One region of the Staphylococcus hsinchuensis genome, then DNA from elsewhere that is predicted to be linked to it. Evidence: predicted binding sites of a transcription regulator. Region 1 holds the regulator's gene; the other holds the start of a gene.
The links. The regulator LexA, encoded in region 1, represses DNA repair genes until DNA is damaged. The targets are predictions, from matches to a motif close to CGAACATATGTTCG.
Positions count from the first base shown of each region.

Region 2: uvrB (excinuclease ABC subunit UvrB) is a predicted target of LexA. The motif match lies at 4,707-4,720, and genes of this name have one in related genera.

Region 1 is NZ_CP128355.1:1,596,110-1,603,804, reverse strand. It holds gene QQM35_RS07980 (CcdC family protein) at 1-260, opposite strand, end outside; gene QQM35_RS07975 (hypothetical protein) at 500-685, opposite strand; gene QQM35_RS07970 (hypothetical protein) at 870-1,220, opposite strand; gene QQM35_RS07965 (YneF family protein) at 1,560-1,799, shown strand; gene tkt (transketolase) at 2,120-4,108, opposite strand; gene QQM35_RS07955 (DUF896 domain-containing protein) at 4,201-4,434, opposite strand; gene sosA (DNA damage-induced cell division inhibitor SosA) at 4,548-4,781, opposite strand; gene lexA (transcriptional repressor LexA) at 4,923-5,546, shown strand; gene QQM35_RS07940 (CAP-associated domain-containing protein) at 5,746-6,729, opposite strand; gene guaC (GMP reductase) at 6,782-7,695, opposite strand, start outside.
Region 2 is NZ_CP128355.1:1,096,576-1,104,270, reverse strand. It holds gene uvrA (excinuclease ABC subunit UvrA) at 1-2,581, opposite strand, end outside; gene uvrB (excinuclease ABC subunit UvrB) at 2,587-4,572, opposite strand; gene QQM35_RS05440 (CsbA family protein) at 4,847-5,077, opposite strand; gene QQM35_RS05435 (YfbR-like 5'-deoxynucleotidase) at 5,083-5,724, opposite strand; one part of gene prfB (peptide chain release factor 2) at 5,885-6,925, opposite strand; one part of gene prfB (peptide chain release factor 2) at 6,927-6,998, opposite strand; gene secA (preprotein translocase subunit SecA) at 7,396-7,695, opposite strand, start outside.

The sequences.
Region 1 (7,695 bases):
TCTGTACCGTCTGTTTCAAATCTTGAAGTCCAAATAAGTACAATAGAAAATAAAAATCCTAAGATAATACATTCTAAAATTTCTAAACCTGTTAATCTAAAATACGGAATTACATACATTAATGCACCTGTGGCCATAAAAAATGGTGGTAAAATAATTTTCTTTTCATTGACTGGAAATTTCTGTGCTTTCATACGAATGATTACGACACCAATCCCCATTAAAAAAGCAAAGACAATCGAAAAGACTAAATAGAGCATGCTACACCTTCTTTAAATTTCTATATGTTAAATCACTTTGTTAGTATATCACTTTACACTTTTTAGGTCAGTACCTACTTACTTTATTTCACTATTTACTCACAAATTCACTCTAATATAATTAAAATTTTTCATAGATTAATTTAAAAAGAAAACCTTTCATAGCTACCTAATTTCTAGGAACTGTGAAAGGTTTAATCTCAAAATAAAATTTCGGCTAAATTGATTTTATTATATATTTACATTGTTTGCGTTACATCGTTAGAATTGCATACATCATTTAATAAGTCTCTTAAATAATCCATGTCATGTATTTGCATGGCTTGATGATATTTCTTGAATGAGGCTTCATTAGAAAAATTAATATGCATGTTTGCAAGACGATCTAAAACTTCTTTATCATGCATGGTATAAGCGTCTTTCACTTATTACTACCTCCTTTATGGTTAATTATTATATCAAATATATACTCCGATTTAAAATAATTATTCTGAATATTTAAAATTAAAAAAGCTCGCCGTGATTTTAAACCACGACGAGTCTTATTTCAGCAAATTAATCTCAACATTTTATAACTTTTTTATCTTTATAAAAGGACTTTATTTCACACTAGTCTAAATCGTATTTACTTAAATCTAAATAGCCTGCACTTTCATATGTTGCATGTGTATTATCACCATAATAAACTTTACCAGTATTTTTCATAATTTTAATTTCATACATACCACCAGCGCCAGCTGAATTAGCTAATGAAATTGAGTAATAATCACCTTTATCTACCATACCTTTACCTAATACATCTACGTTCCCGTCTAAATGGAATTCTGTTTCTACACGTTGTAACGCATCATTTTGTAATTCATTTTCACCTTGTGTAGATGCTTGTGCTGGTTGATTAATAAGTAACATCGCTCCTGCAACTAAACTAGCTCCAATTAAACCAAAATTTTTCTTAAACATGTAACATGTTTCCCCTTTCACTTATTTTGTAATCTAAATGTAACATTCTGTAATATTATAGTCAACTAAATGTAATAAATTTATATAAGTTGTATTATTCTGATTAATTTTACACTCAATTAATGATTAATTAAATTTATTTACGAGAGATATTTAATTCTATTCATGAATATACATTAGGCCATTTATAGTTTTAAATGTCGAGTTCTAATTCATTTATTTACAAAGTGAAATTAAACTTGATATAATACTTGGGGTCAGTATATATGATTGGTTTAACCCTTGAAAAAAGGTATAACTTTTAGTAAAATTCATATCGATAGGAAAGTGGGTGAAACAATGCCAGTATGGATCGCTATAATTATCATCGTTTTAGCACTTATTTTAGGATTGGTCGGTGGATTTTTCCTTGCTAGAAAATACATGATGGATTATCTTAAAAAGAACCCACCAATTAACGAAGAAATGTTACGTATGATGATGATGCAAATGGGTCAAAAACCATCACAAAAGAAAATCAACCAAATGATGACAATGATGAATAAAAACCAAGATGCACAATTTAAAAAGGCTAAATAGTCTATGAATAAAGGGATTGAGTGAACTTAAAAAAGTTCGCTCAATCCCATTTTTTTGCCTTAGTAAAAATTTATTTAGCTACATGAAAAATATAATGTATATTATCATTACAATACTGATAGCACTTATAAAATTATTGAAAAATGTTTGTAGTTTTAACTTTTGTATTTTCGTCACTTCTTTTGTCTCTTTTCTGTTAGTGACATATTTTCTATTAATTACATTATATAAATTTATCCAATATTTGTGTATAAAAAAACGATCCGATAGTAAATATCAGACCGTTTTTCAACTTAATTTAAAGTTTTATTTTATATTAATTAAAATGTTTGAATTTGGTTTAATACATTTTCTTTAGTAAAGCCGTATTTTTCTACGACTAAATTGCCTGGAGCACTTGCACCAAATCCATCGATACCAATCACTTTACCTTCTGTTCCAACGTATTTATGCCAACCTAATGGTGATGCCATTTCAATTGCAACACGTTTAGTGATTGAAGAAGGAATGACTGATTCTTTATATTCATCTGATTGTTGATCAAATGCGTGCCAGTTTGGCATTGATACAACACGTACACCTTTTCCTTGAGCTTCAAGATCTTTAGCTGCTTCAATCGCTAAATTAACTTCAGATCCTGTCGCTAATAATAAGAATTCAGGTTCTTGTTTTGATTCAAATACTGTGTAAGCGCCCTTTCTTACACCTTCTTCAACTGTTTCTTTAGATAAGTCCATCGTTGTAAGATTTTGTCTAGTTAAGACAAGAGATGTCGGAGTGCCTTCAGATTCGAGAGCAACTTCCCAAGCAACACGTGTTTCATTACCATCTGCTGGACGGATAACATTCATATTTGGAATTGCTCGTAAACCTGCTAATTGTTCAATAGGTTCATGAGTTGGACCATCTTCACCCACTGCAATTGAATCATGAGTAAAGATAAATGTTGAATTTAATCCCATAATTGATGATAAACGAAGCGCAGGTTTTAAATAGTCACTGAAAACAAAGAATGTAGCCGCATAAGGATGTAAACCACCGTGAGCAGCCATTCCATTTACTGCTGCGCCCATCGCAAATTCACGAACACCAAACCAAATATTTTTACCTTCTGGTGTATCTTTATCAAAGTCAGTTGCTTCTTTTACGTTAGATTTATTTGAACCTGCTAAATCTGCTGAGCCACCGAAGAATGATGGAACTGATTTACTTAAAGCTTGAATAACTTCACCTGAATCAGCACGAGAAGCACCACTATGACCTGCTTCAAATTCTGGTAATTCATCTTTGTAGTTTTGAGGTAATTTACCACTAATAGCTAATTTGAATTCTTCTGCAAGTTCTGGATATTGTTTACTGTATTGTTCTACAAGTTTATCCCAATCATCTTCTTGTTCATTAGCACGTTTTAACATTGTTTGCTGGAATATTTCATAAACCTCATCTGGAACATTAAAACGTTGTTCAGGGTCTAAACCATATTGTTCGAGTGCTAATTTTCTTTCGTCTTCACCTAAAGGTGCACCATGTACCCCATGTGTACCTTGTTTGTTAGGAGCACCAAAGCCGATAACTGTTTTTATTTCAATCATTGTTGGTGCATTTTGTTTTTTAGCTTTTTCAATCGCCTGATCTATCGCATCAATATCGTTACCATCTTCAACTAAAATGTGTTCCCAACCATATGCTTCAAAACGACCTTTAATATCTTCAGAAAATGCTTTATCTAAGTCGCCATCTAAAGAAATATCATTTGAATCATATAGCACAATTAATTTGTCTAGCTGACTATGACCTGCTAATGAAGCAGCTTCATGAGAAATACCTTCCATTAAATCCCCATCAGAAGCAAGTACATAAGTATAATGATCTACAACATTTGCATCTTCTTTATTAAATTTACCTGCTAAATGTTTTTCAGCCATTGCCATACCAACAGACATAGCGAAACCTTGTCCAAGTGGACCCGTTGTAACTTCTACACCGTCTGTATGCTTATATTCAGGATGTCCAGGTGTTTTAGAACCCCATTGTCTAAATTGTTTAAGCTCTTCAAGTTCTAAGCTTCCTGAAACATGCAATAAACTGTAAAGTAAAGCCGATCCATGCCCAGCTGATAACACAAAACGATCTCTATTAAAGAAATCTTTAGATTGTGGATTAAAGTTTAAATGGCGTGTCCATAATGTATATGCCATAGGAGCTGCGCCCATCGGAAGTCCAGGATGCCCTGAATTCGCTTGTTCAACTGCATCGATACTCAAAGCTCTTATTGTATCAATCGCTAATTGATCTTTCTCTCTATTCATCTATATTACTTCCTTTCTACTTGCAAATTTCATAATCATTATACACGATTGATCTTATCTTTAACAAAATAATGTTTATGTTAAAATGCTATCTATTTTTTTGAATCTAATTTTCTCTTAACTTTGTCAGGAGTAACGTCATTCCCTTCTGGGTCAATAACGCGGGTATTTTCAATTTGTTGTTTGAAACTTTTTCTAAAAGAATCTAAATATGCCTTTCTTAATTTAGATTGTTCTTTGGCTTCAGTTTCTGTTAATCCAGTTTCTTTTTTCTTTTTTGCTAATTCATTTATTCGTTTAATATCTACTTGATCTTTGTTACCCATTGTTAACCTCCGTCTTTCATAATATAAAAAATATAACAAAAAAGTGAACGAAACTAAATAGTTTCGCTCACTATCTCCCCAATCCTTAATAATCAAATTGACTTAGAAAAGTTTTAATTCACAGCTAACATCATAGAATGATGATCATGTTCGGTTTCTTTCTTCTCATCTATCGATAATTGATGTTGCAATGAATCTTGTTTAGACACTTGATGATCTTCTAATTCGTACGGATGTTCTGTATTTGCATTATGGTATGCATTTAAGATAAATATACTAAAAATGACCATAGTTACTATCATTACAACTAAATAATTCATAATTTCTTCTTTATATATAGAAAACATTTAACTCACTCCTAGAACGTTTGTTTGTATTTTTAATATACCAGAACGAATGTTCTAAGTCAACACCAAAACGAACAAACGTTTGTAAAAGGTGTTTAAGCATGCTATAATGAAGACAAATTAAATTAGGGAGTGCCTATTATGAAAGAATTAACTAAACGTCAAACTGAAATTTTTGATTTTATTAAGCAAACTGTACAATTAAAAGGTTATCCACCAAGTGTGCGTGAAATTGGAGAAGCAGTCGGATTAGCATCAAGCTCAACTGTACATGGCCATCTATCTCGACTTGAAGAAAAAGGATACATTAAGAGAGACCCGACGAAACCTCGTGCGATAGAAATAGTAAGCGAACAGTTAGGCGAACCAATCAACATGGAAGAAACAATTCATGTTCCTGTTATTGGTAAAGTCACTGCCGGTATTCCAATCACTGCAGTAGAAAATGTTGAAGAATACTTCCCGTTACCAGAACACTTCACATCAACACATAACAGTGATATTTTTATATTAAATGTCATAGGTGATAGTATGATAGAAGCTGGAATTTTAGATGGAGATAGAGTAATCGTTAGAAGTCAAACAATCGCTGAAAATGGTGATATCATAGTGGCTATGACAGAAGAAAATGAAGCGACAGTTAAACGTTTCTACAAAGAAAAAACACGCTATCGTTTACAACCTGAGAATTCAACGATGGAACCAATTTATTTAGAACAAGTGACAGTATTAGGAAAAGTAGTAGGTCTCTTTAGAGAAATGTAATACTGCAAATAAGATATAAAGACACTCTCAAAAAACAAAGAGGTTGAGCGTTATGCTCAACCTCTTATTTTTCATCTTTAATTTCTAAAACTTCTTTTACTTTTTCTAATATATCTTCTGTTTTTTCTTCTTTGTTTGTAGACATATCTTTCTCATCCTCACAAAAGAAATGATACCCATTCAAATTTTCATTTAAACATTAACCGGTATAATCTTCAGTCCAATATGGCTGACGCTCATCATTAAAGTCACTGCCTACCCCTAATGTTTTAAACTTACGATTTAAGATATTTTTCCTATGTCCTAATGAGTTCATTAAGCCTTGATGAGCAAATATACTACTTGTTTGGCCATATGCTAAATTTTCTCCAGCCGTATTAAACTCATGGCCATCCGCTTCCATTCGGTCAAATGGAGATTCTCCTGATTGATTATCATGAGCAAAATATTGATGCTCTGCCATATCTTCACTGTGTTTTCTCGCAGTATCAGATATGCCTGAACTATAATCTAATGTCGAAATACCATGTTGTACTCTTTCCGCATTTACGAGATCAAAGTTCTGTAATTCAAAGCTTTTAGCTAAATTATCTGAAGGTGCACCATATTGTTGTTGTAAACGATTTTCCATTTGATCACTCACTTGGAGCATCGCCGTTAAATTATTGTCATTATGTTCATCATAAAATGCAGTTGTATAAATTTTATTATCATGGAATGTATCATATTCTTTATCTTTTATTTCATATCTTACGAAACCTTTTCTCTTGGCATCTATCGGTTGACCTAACCTATTTCTCACTTTGTCTTTCGGTGTACCATACTTAATCTTTGATTTAGAAGAGATGACATTCTGATTACTATATAAAGCGTTAACTTTATTATCTATATAACTTACCATCACAAATGAACGATAATTATCGTTATAGTAAGTATACCAATTTGTACCATATTCATTTGACGTTACGCGTTTAGCTTTACCTAAATTACGTTCTACTTTACTTTTCGACATATGCATTTGAATATTGTTAAAAGCAAATGCTTGTTTTTCAGGTACTTTTAAAGTCTTTTGAGGTTCTGACGTATCTGATGTCCAACTTGCCACATGAGACTTCACTTGTTGTTCAAATGATTGAATTGGTTTAGGTTCCTTTATAGGTATAATTAACACAATGAGTAACAATGCGACTACATATAATACAAACTTTTTAATCGTTTACACCTTCTCTATGGAATTAGTCTCTATCCCCATTGAAAATTGAATTACGAACAATTACATAGTCTACTTTTCTAAGTGAATTTAAATCTTTCCCACCTGCGTATGAAATTGAACTTTGTAAATCTTGTTGCATTTCAATTAAAGTATCATTTAATGAACCTTTATGTTCAACAAACATTTTTTTACCTTCAACGTTTTTATGTTCACCTTTTTGGAACTCTGATGCACTACCGAAGTATTCTTTATACAATTTTCCATCTAATTCAACAGTTTCACCAGGTGATTCTTCATGCGCGGCAAATAGTGAGCCAATCATTACCATTGAAGCTCCGAAACGAATTGATTTTGCAATATCACCGTGTGTTCTAAGACCACCATCAGCGATAATTGGTTTACGAGCTGCTTTACTACACAGGTTAAGTGCAGATAACTGCCAACCGCCTGTTCCAAATCCTGTTTTAATTTTTGTAATACAAACTCGCCCTGGACCGATACCTACTTTCGTTGCATCAGCACCAGCATTTTCTAGTTCACGAACGCCTTCAGGTGTACCCACGTTACCTGCAATAACAAAACTTTCTGGAAGATGTTGTTTAATATGTTTAATCATATTGATTACAGAATCTGAATGACCGTGGGCGATATCAATTGTAATATATTCAGGCACTAAGTTTTCACTAGCTAATTCTTTAATAAAATCAAATTCACGTGCTTTTACCCCAACTGAAATTGAAGCAAATAATCCGTTTTCTTGCATTTCTTTAATGAAATTATTTCTTTTATCTTCTTCAAAACGGTGCATGATATAGAAATAATCGTGTTCAGCAAACCATTTTGCTAGTGATTCATTCATAACTGTTTGCATATTTGCAGGTACTACTGGTAATTTAAATTTTCTTGGACCAAACTCTACTGTAGTATCACATTCAC
Region 2 (7,695 bases), 500 kb from region 1:
GACCTGTTGTTGGTTCATCAAGTATATAAATTGAGTTACCTGTTGAACGTTTGTGTAATTCCGAAGCGAGTTTCACACGTTGTGCTTCACCACCAGAAAGTGTGGTCGCAGGTTGACCTAATGTCACATAACCTAAACCAACATCAACGAGTGTTTGTAGTTTACGATGAATTTTCGGAACATTTTCAAAGAAATGCGTTGCATCTTCAGCAGTCATTGCTAACACATCAGCGATACTCTTACCTTTATAAGTAACCTCTAATGTTTCACGGTTATAACGTGAGCCGCCACACACTTCACATGGTACATACACATCTGGTAAAAAGTGCATTTCAATTTTAATAATACCGTCACCTTTACATGCTTCACAACGTCCGCCTTTAACGTTAAAGCTGAAACGTCCTTTTGAATAACCTCTCACTTTCGCTTCGTTTGTTTGAGCGAAGATATCTCTAATATTGTCAAAAACGCCAGTATAAGTCGCAGGGTTTGAACGTGGTGTACGACCGATTGGAGACTGATCAATATCAATAATACGCTCAATTTGATCTATGCCTTTGATTTCATCACAATCCCCTGGCTTAACTTTCGATTTATTAATAGCTTTAGCTAATGACTTATATAATATTTCATTTACTAAAGTACTCTTACCAGAGCCTGAGACACCTGTAACTACAGTCATTGTTGAAAGCGGGAAGTCAACATCAATATTTTTAAGGTTATTACTTTTAGCACCTCTGATTTGAATTTGTCTGTCAGTTAATGGACGACGTGCTTCGGGTAATTCGATGCGTTTTTTACCGCTTAAATATTGACCTGTAAGAGATTGTTTATTTTGCATGACTTGTTTCGGCGTACCACTCGCAACGATTTCACCACCGTGATCGCCTGCGCCTGGGCCGACATCGACTAAATAATCAGCTGCACGCATCGTATCGTCATCGTGTTCAACGACAATAAGCGTATTTCCTAAATCACGCATCTCTTTCAACGTATTAATGAGTCGGTCATTGTCTCGTTGATGCAACCCGATAGAAGGCTCATCTAACACGTATAGTACACCGGACAATCTTGAACCAATTTGTGTTGCCAGTCTAATACGTTGTGCTTCACCACCAGATAATGAACCTGAAGCACGATTAAGTGTTAAGTAATCGAGACCTACGTTATTTAAAAACTCAAGACGTGCGATAATTTCATTTAAAATTTGTGTCGCGATTTTACGATCTTGTTCTTTCAGCTCAATATGTTTGTATTGGTGTAATGCATCTTTAATTGAATTCTCTACAATTTCACCGATATTATAACCTGCAACATAAACTGATAAAGCTTCACGACTCAAGCGTTTACCATGACACGTTTCACATGGTAACTGTGTCATATATTTACTCATCATTTCTCTTACTAATTCAGAAGGCGACTCATGATAACGACGACTAATGTTATTTACTACACCTTCGAATTCCATCGTTCTTTTGCGAGTTGTACCGTTACGTTGTTTAAATGTAAATTCAATTTCTTTACCGTTTGAACCGTACAAAATAATATTTTTTTGGCGGTCAGTTAACTTTTTAAACGGTTTGTCCATTTTAATCTTATAAACTTCACAAACTCGTTTTAATAAAGTTGGATAGAAATCAGAACTTGTAGGTTCCCACGGTACGATTGCACCTTCATCTAACGTCTTATTTTTGTCTGGAACGACTAAATCTAAATCTACTTTTAGTTTTTGTCCTAAACCATCACAAGTTGGACAAGCTCCAAACGGGCTGTTGAAACTAAACATACGCGGCTCTAACTCACCAATAGAGAAACCACAAATTGGACAGGCATGATTTTCTGAGAATTTAAGCTCTTCATCTCCAATTACATCAACTATGAGGTTGCCATCAGCTAGGTTAAGTCCAGTTTCAATCGAGTCGGCAAGACGTGTTTCAATGCCATCTTTAACTACAAGTCTATCTACTACAACTTCTATCGTATGATTTTTATTTTTATTTAAATCAGGTACTTCATTGACGTCTGTTATTTCACCATCAACTCTTACACGCACATAACCTTTTTTACTAATGTCATCTAATAATTTCTCATGTGAACCTTTACGATGTGACACTACAGGAGCTAAGAGTTGAATCTTACTACGTTCTTCTAATTGTAAGACACGATCTACCATTTGTTGAACTGTTTGCGATTCGATTTCAATACCGTGATTGGGACATATAGGTTTACCTACACGCGCATATAATAAACGTATATAATCATAAATCTCTGTGACTGTGGCAACCGTCGATCTTGGGTTTTTGCTTGTCGTTTTCTGATCGATTGAAATCGCTGGTGACAAACCTTCTATAGTATCTACATCTGGTTTGTCCATTTGTCCTAGAAATTGACGTGCATATGCACTTAAAGATTCAACATATCTACGTTGCCCTTCAGCGTAAATCGTATCGAATGCTAATGAAGATTTACCTGACCCTGAAAGACCAGTCATGACAATCATTTTGTTCTTCGGTATTTCGATATCAACATTTTTTAAATTATGAGCACGTGCTCCTTTAACTACAATGGATGGTTGTTTCATATTTTTCACCCTTCTGCTTTTAATTCAAATAACATATCTCTAAGCTCTGTTGCCTTTTCGAAATCTAAATCTTTTGCTGCTTGCTTCATTTCTTTTTCTATATTTGCAATTGTTTTTTCGCGTTCTTTCTTCGTCATTTTCTTAGGTAATTCAGTTTGCTCTTGTTCGTTTGTCTCGTCACTCTCTACTGTAGCACTAATCACATCATGAATCTTCTTATTAATCGTCATTGGTGTAATACCATGTTCTTCATTATATGCTTCTTGAATTGAACGACGTCGATTCGTTTCATCAATCGCATATTGCATAGAATCTGTGACTTTATCACCATACATGATAACTTCCCCGCCACTATTACGCGCTGCACGACCAATCGTTTGTACAAGAGAACGTTCTGATCTTAAGAAACCTTCTTTATCAGCATCTAAGATGACGACTAACGATACTTCAGGAATATCTATACCTTCTCTTAATAAGTTAATACCAACGATAACATCATATGTGCCCATTCTTAAATCACGTATAATTTCAATACGTTCAAGTGTTTTTATTTCAGAGTGTAAATAATTGACTTTGATGCCCGCTTCTTTCATATATGTCGTCAAATCTTCACTCATTTTTTTAGTGAGTGTAGTCACTAACACGCGTTCATCACGATCAATACGTGTTTGTATTTCACTTAATAAGTCATCGATTTGATTTTCTGTAGGTCGCACATCAATCTTAGGATCTAATAATCCAGTTGGACGAATAATTTGTTCAACCATTTCATCAGTATGTTCTAACTCATACGGACCAGGTGTAGCAGAAACATATACGAGTTGATTCGTCTTATCTTCAAACTCTTCAAATTTCAATGGTCTATTATCTAAAGCACTTGGTAAACGGAAGCCGTGATCTACTAAGACTTGTTTACGTGCACGGTCACCGTTATACATACCTCTAATTTGAGGTAAAGTCACGTGAGATTCATCAATCATAACTAACCAATCATCACCAAAATAATCAAGTAAAGTATAAGGCGTAGACCCTGTTGGACGTAAAGTTAAATGTACTGAATAATTTTCAATTCCTGAACAAAATCCCATTTCTCGCATCATTTCAAGATCATAATTTGTACGTTGCTCCAAACGTTGTGCTTCAAGTAATTTATTTTCGTTACGTAATTCAGTTAATCGTTCTTCTAATTCATTTTCAATACGTTTAATTGCTAATTTCATCTTTTCATCACGTGTTACGAAGTGAGACGCTGGGAAGATAGCAAAGTGATCTCGTTCGCGCAATACTTCCCCTGTTAGGTAGTTCACTTCTCTAATGCGATCAATTTCATCCCCGAAGAACTCAACTCGGATACACATTTCTTCACGAGATGCCGGGAAGATTTCTACAACATCCCCACGTACACGGAACGTACCACGTCTAAAGTCAATGTCATTTCTTGTATATTGCACATCGACAAGCTTTCTTAACAGTTCACTTCTATCCATTTCCATTCCGACGCGAACACTTACAACTAATTCTTTATATTCTTCTGGATTACCTAAACCATATATACAACTGACACTAGCAATAATAATAACATCGTCACGTTCAAACAGTGCACTTGTCGCTGAGTGTCTCAATTGATCAATTTCGTCATTAATAGAAGCATCTTTCTCTATGAAAGTATCCGTTGAAGGTACATATGCTTCTGGTTGATAATAATCATAATAACTCACAAAGTACTCTACACGATTTTCAGGAAAGAACTCTTTAAACTCGCTATATAACTGACCTGCAAGTGTCTTATTATGAGCGATAATTAGAGTTGGCTTTCCAACGCGTTTAATTACATTACTCATCGTAAATGTCTTACCTGTTCCTGTGGCACCGAGTAATGTTTGGTGACGTTTCCCCTCTTCTACACCCTTAACAATTTCATCAATCGCTTGAGGTTGATCACCTTGGGGTTCAAAGTTAGATTCTAATTTAAATGGATAATGTTCCATAATGATCACGCCTCCTACAAAATTTCGCATTAACGTTCCTATGCGATATCCCACATTAATCCTCTATAATTACTTATACTTTTCGTTTATATTAATTGTTCACGATAAACATTTTAACAGATTTACCACTACAAATACAAACATTTGTTCGTTATTGGTTTTGAGAAAATAAAAAACAAACATAGTTATTCCCATGTTTGTCTTATGCGCGTTAAGTTGTTTCTTATTATGATGTAATATGCTAAATAAATAATGAACTTTCGCACTTATATATTAACTAATCGTCCATTTTTTTGTGTAACTCGAGTTGGTCGATAATTAAATATCCTGCTAATAATGACACTACGTCAATAAAGATAATCCACTGACTATGGAAAAATCCTTTTTCAACTGAAACGCCAATGAGTATTAACGCCAAAATCGTTCCAACCCATTTGTTCCTTGTAACTACACTAAAAGAAACTACAAGAATACAAGGGAAAAATGCAGCAAGTAAATACCAAATCATACATCTCACTCATTTCTTTTATTTAGGATGGCCATTGTCGTTTCTCTTAATTCTGAGCGTGGGATAAAGTTTTCAGTAAGCATTTCCGGAATAATATTTTCAATGAAGTCATTTACAGAGCTCAAATGATCGAATTGCATAATCGTTTCTAATGACATCTCATAAATTTCAAAGAATAGAGGTTCGGGATTTCTTTTTTGTATTTCACCAAATGTTTCATATAATAAATCAATTTTGTCGGCTACTGATAGTATTTGCCCTTCTAAAGAGTCATCTTTTCCCTCTTGCAGACGTTCACGATAAATGGCTTGATATGGTTCTGGAATCTCTTCATTAATAAAATGATTGACCATTTCTTCCTCAACTTGTGAGAAGAGCTTCTTTAACTCGCCACTCGCATATTTTACAGGTGTTTTGATATCACCGGTAAATATTTCGGCAAAGTCATGGTTAAGCGCTTTTTCATATAAACTTTTCCAATCAACTTTATTGCCATGATATTCTTCAACCGTACCTAAATATTGTGCAATCTTCGTGACTTTAAAAGAATGTGCAGCCACGTTATGTTCGAAATATTTAAATTGACCTGGCAACCTAATTAACTTTTCCAAATCGGATAAACGCTTAAAGTATTGATGTACGCCCATGACATCGCCTCCTAAATTATTTAGTGTGATTTTACTTGCTTTTATATTATCATTCAATAATCAAAATGTCTTTCGAATTTAATTATAGAATATTTTAATTTCTATAAGAGGTAAAACTTTCATTAAAAACAATTACGGTTCAGTTATGTGCTAACTCAACTTAATTGTTATTATCCATTTGACTACGTAAGTACGCTTCAATAAACGGACCAATTTCGCCATCCATTACTGCATCAACTTTCGCAGTTTCTTCGTTCGTTCTATGGTCTTTAACCATTGCATACGGATGGAAAACATAAGATCTAATTTGGCTTCCCCAACCAATCTCTTTTTGTTCACCACGAATTTCAGCCATCTCTTGTTCTTGCTCTTCAAGCTTTAATTGATAAAGTTTTGATTTTAAAGTTTTCATTGCGGCTTCTCTGTTTTTAATTTGAGATCTTTCGTTTTGGTTATTTACGACGATACCAGTAGGATGGTGTGTAATTCTTATTGCAGATTCTGTTTTGTTGATGTGTTGTCCACCTGCCCCAGAAGCTCTAAAAGTATCTACCGTAATATCGTCAGAATTCACTTCAATTTCTATTTCCGAATTATTAAATTCTGGAATAACGTCACATGATGCGAATGAAGTATGACGACGCCCTGAAGAATCAAATGGGGAAATTCTCACAAGTCGGTGAACACCTTTTTCAGCTTTCAAATAACCGTAAGCATTATGTCCTTTAACGACGAAAGTTACGCTTTTTACGCCAGCTTCATCCCCAGGTAAATAGTCAGCAATTTCAACTTTAAATCCGCTTTGTTCGCAGTAACGTTGATACATTCTAAGTAACATATTCGTCCAATCTTGCGATTCCGTCCCACCTGCACCTGGGTGTAATTCAATGATTGCATTGTTTGCATCATAAGGGCCGTCTAATAATAGTTGTAATTCAAACTGGTCTAGCTCATCTTTGAAAGCTACCACTGTTTCTTCTAAATCATCTTTCATATCTTCGTCATTTTCTTCAACTAATAATTCTCTCGTTGTAGTCATATCTTCTATATCCGCTTCTAGTTTACGATAAGCATTAACGACTGATTTTAAAGCATTGTTTTTATCAATGATATCTTGAGCTTTGTCTTGATCATCCCAAAATGTTGGGTCTGTCATCATTTCTTCATATTCTTGTATGTTCGTCTCTTTCTCTTCTAAGTCAAAGAGACCCCCTAAGTTGTTCTAACTTCTCTTGATAGCTATCTATATTTCTTTTTATTTCTGATAATTCCATAGTGCATCGCTCCTATTTTCTTAATAAACAATGATTTACTTTTATTTTAATTTGTTTTTGAATGAATACAACTATTTTACAAAAGTTAAGGAACACCTTTCAACTTTACATACTGTTCGAACGTCCGTAGTTTGAAATAAGTAGAGTTGTTTCAGTTTCATCCCTAAAATACGCATGTTTCACTCGATAGCTCTATTAATTCACTATCATTATAAAAATTTAGAGTCTGAGACATAATAGGTGTCTCAGACTCTTTGGCAACTTGACAGTAGATGTCTGAATTGAAAATGCACTTATATCAAGCTTTTTTCAATCCTAGTCATCCTTGCCGGGGTGGGACTACGAAATCATTATAAAAAATCGATTTCTGTCCCACTCCCTTTTTAAAATTTATTAATTATGCACCGTGGCAATTTTTATATTTCTTACCGCTGCCACAAGGACATGGATCATTTCTACCAATATCCTCATCTTTAACATAAGGTTCTGCCTTAGCTTCACCTTCTCCATAGTCGTCTCCGCTCGTTACATGTTCAGCTTTACCAAAGTCAGTAGATTTATCACGTTCAACATCTTCTTCTACAGAAACAACTGATTTCAAGATGTATTTAGATACGTCCTCTTCGATTGTTTGCATCATTGTATCAAATAATTCGTGACCTTCGTTTTGGTAATCTCGAAGCGGATTTTGTTGTCC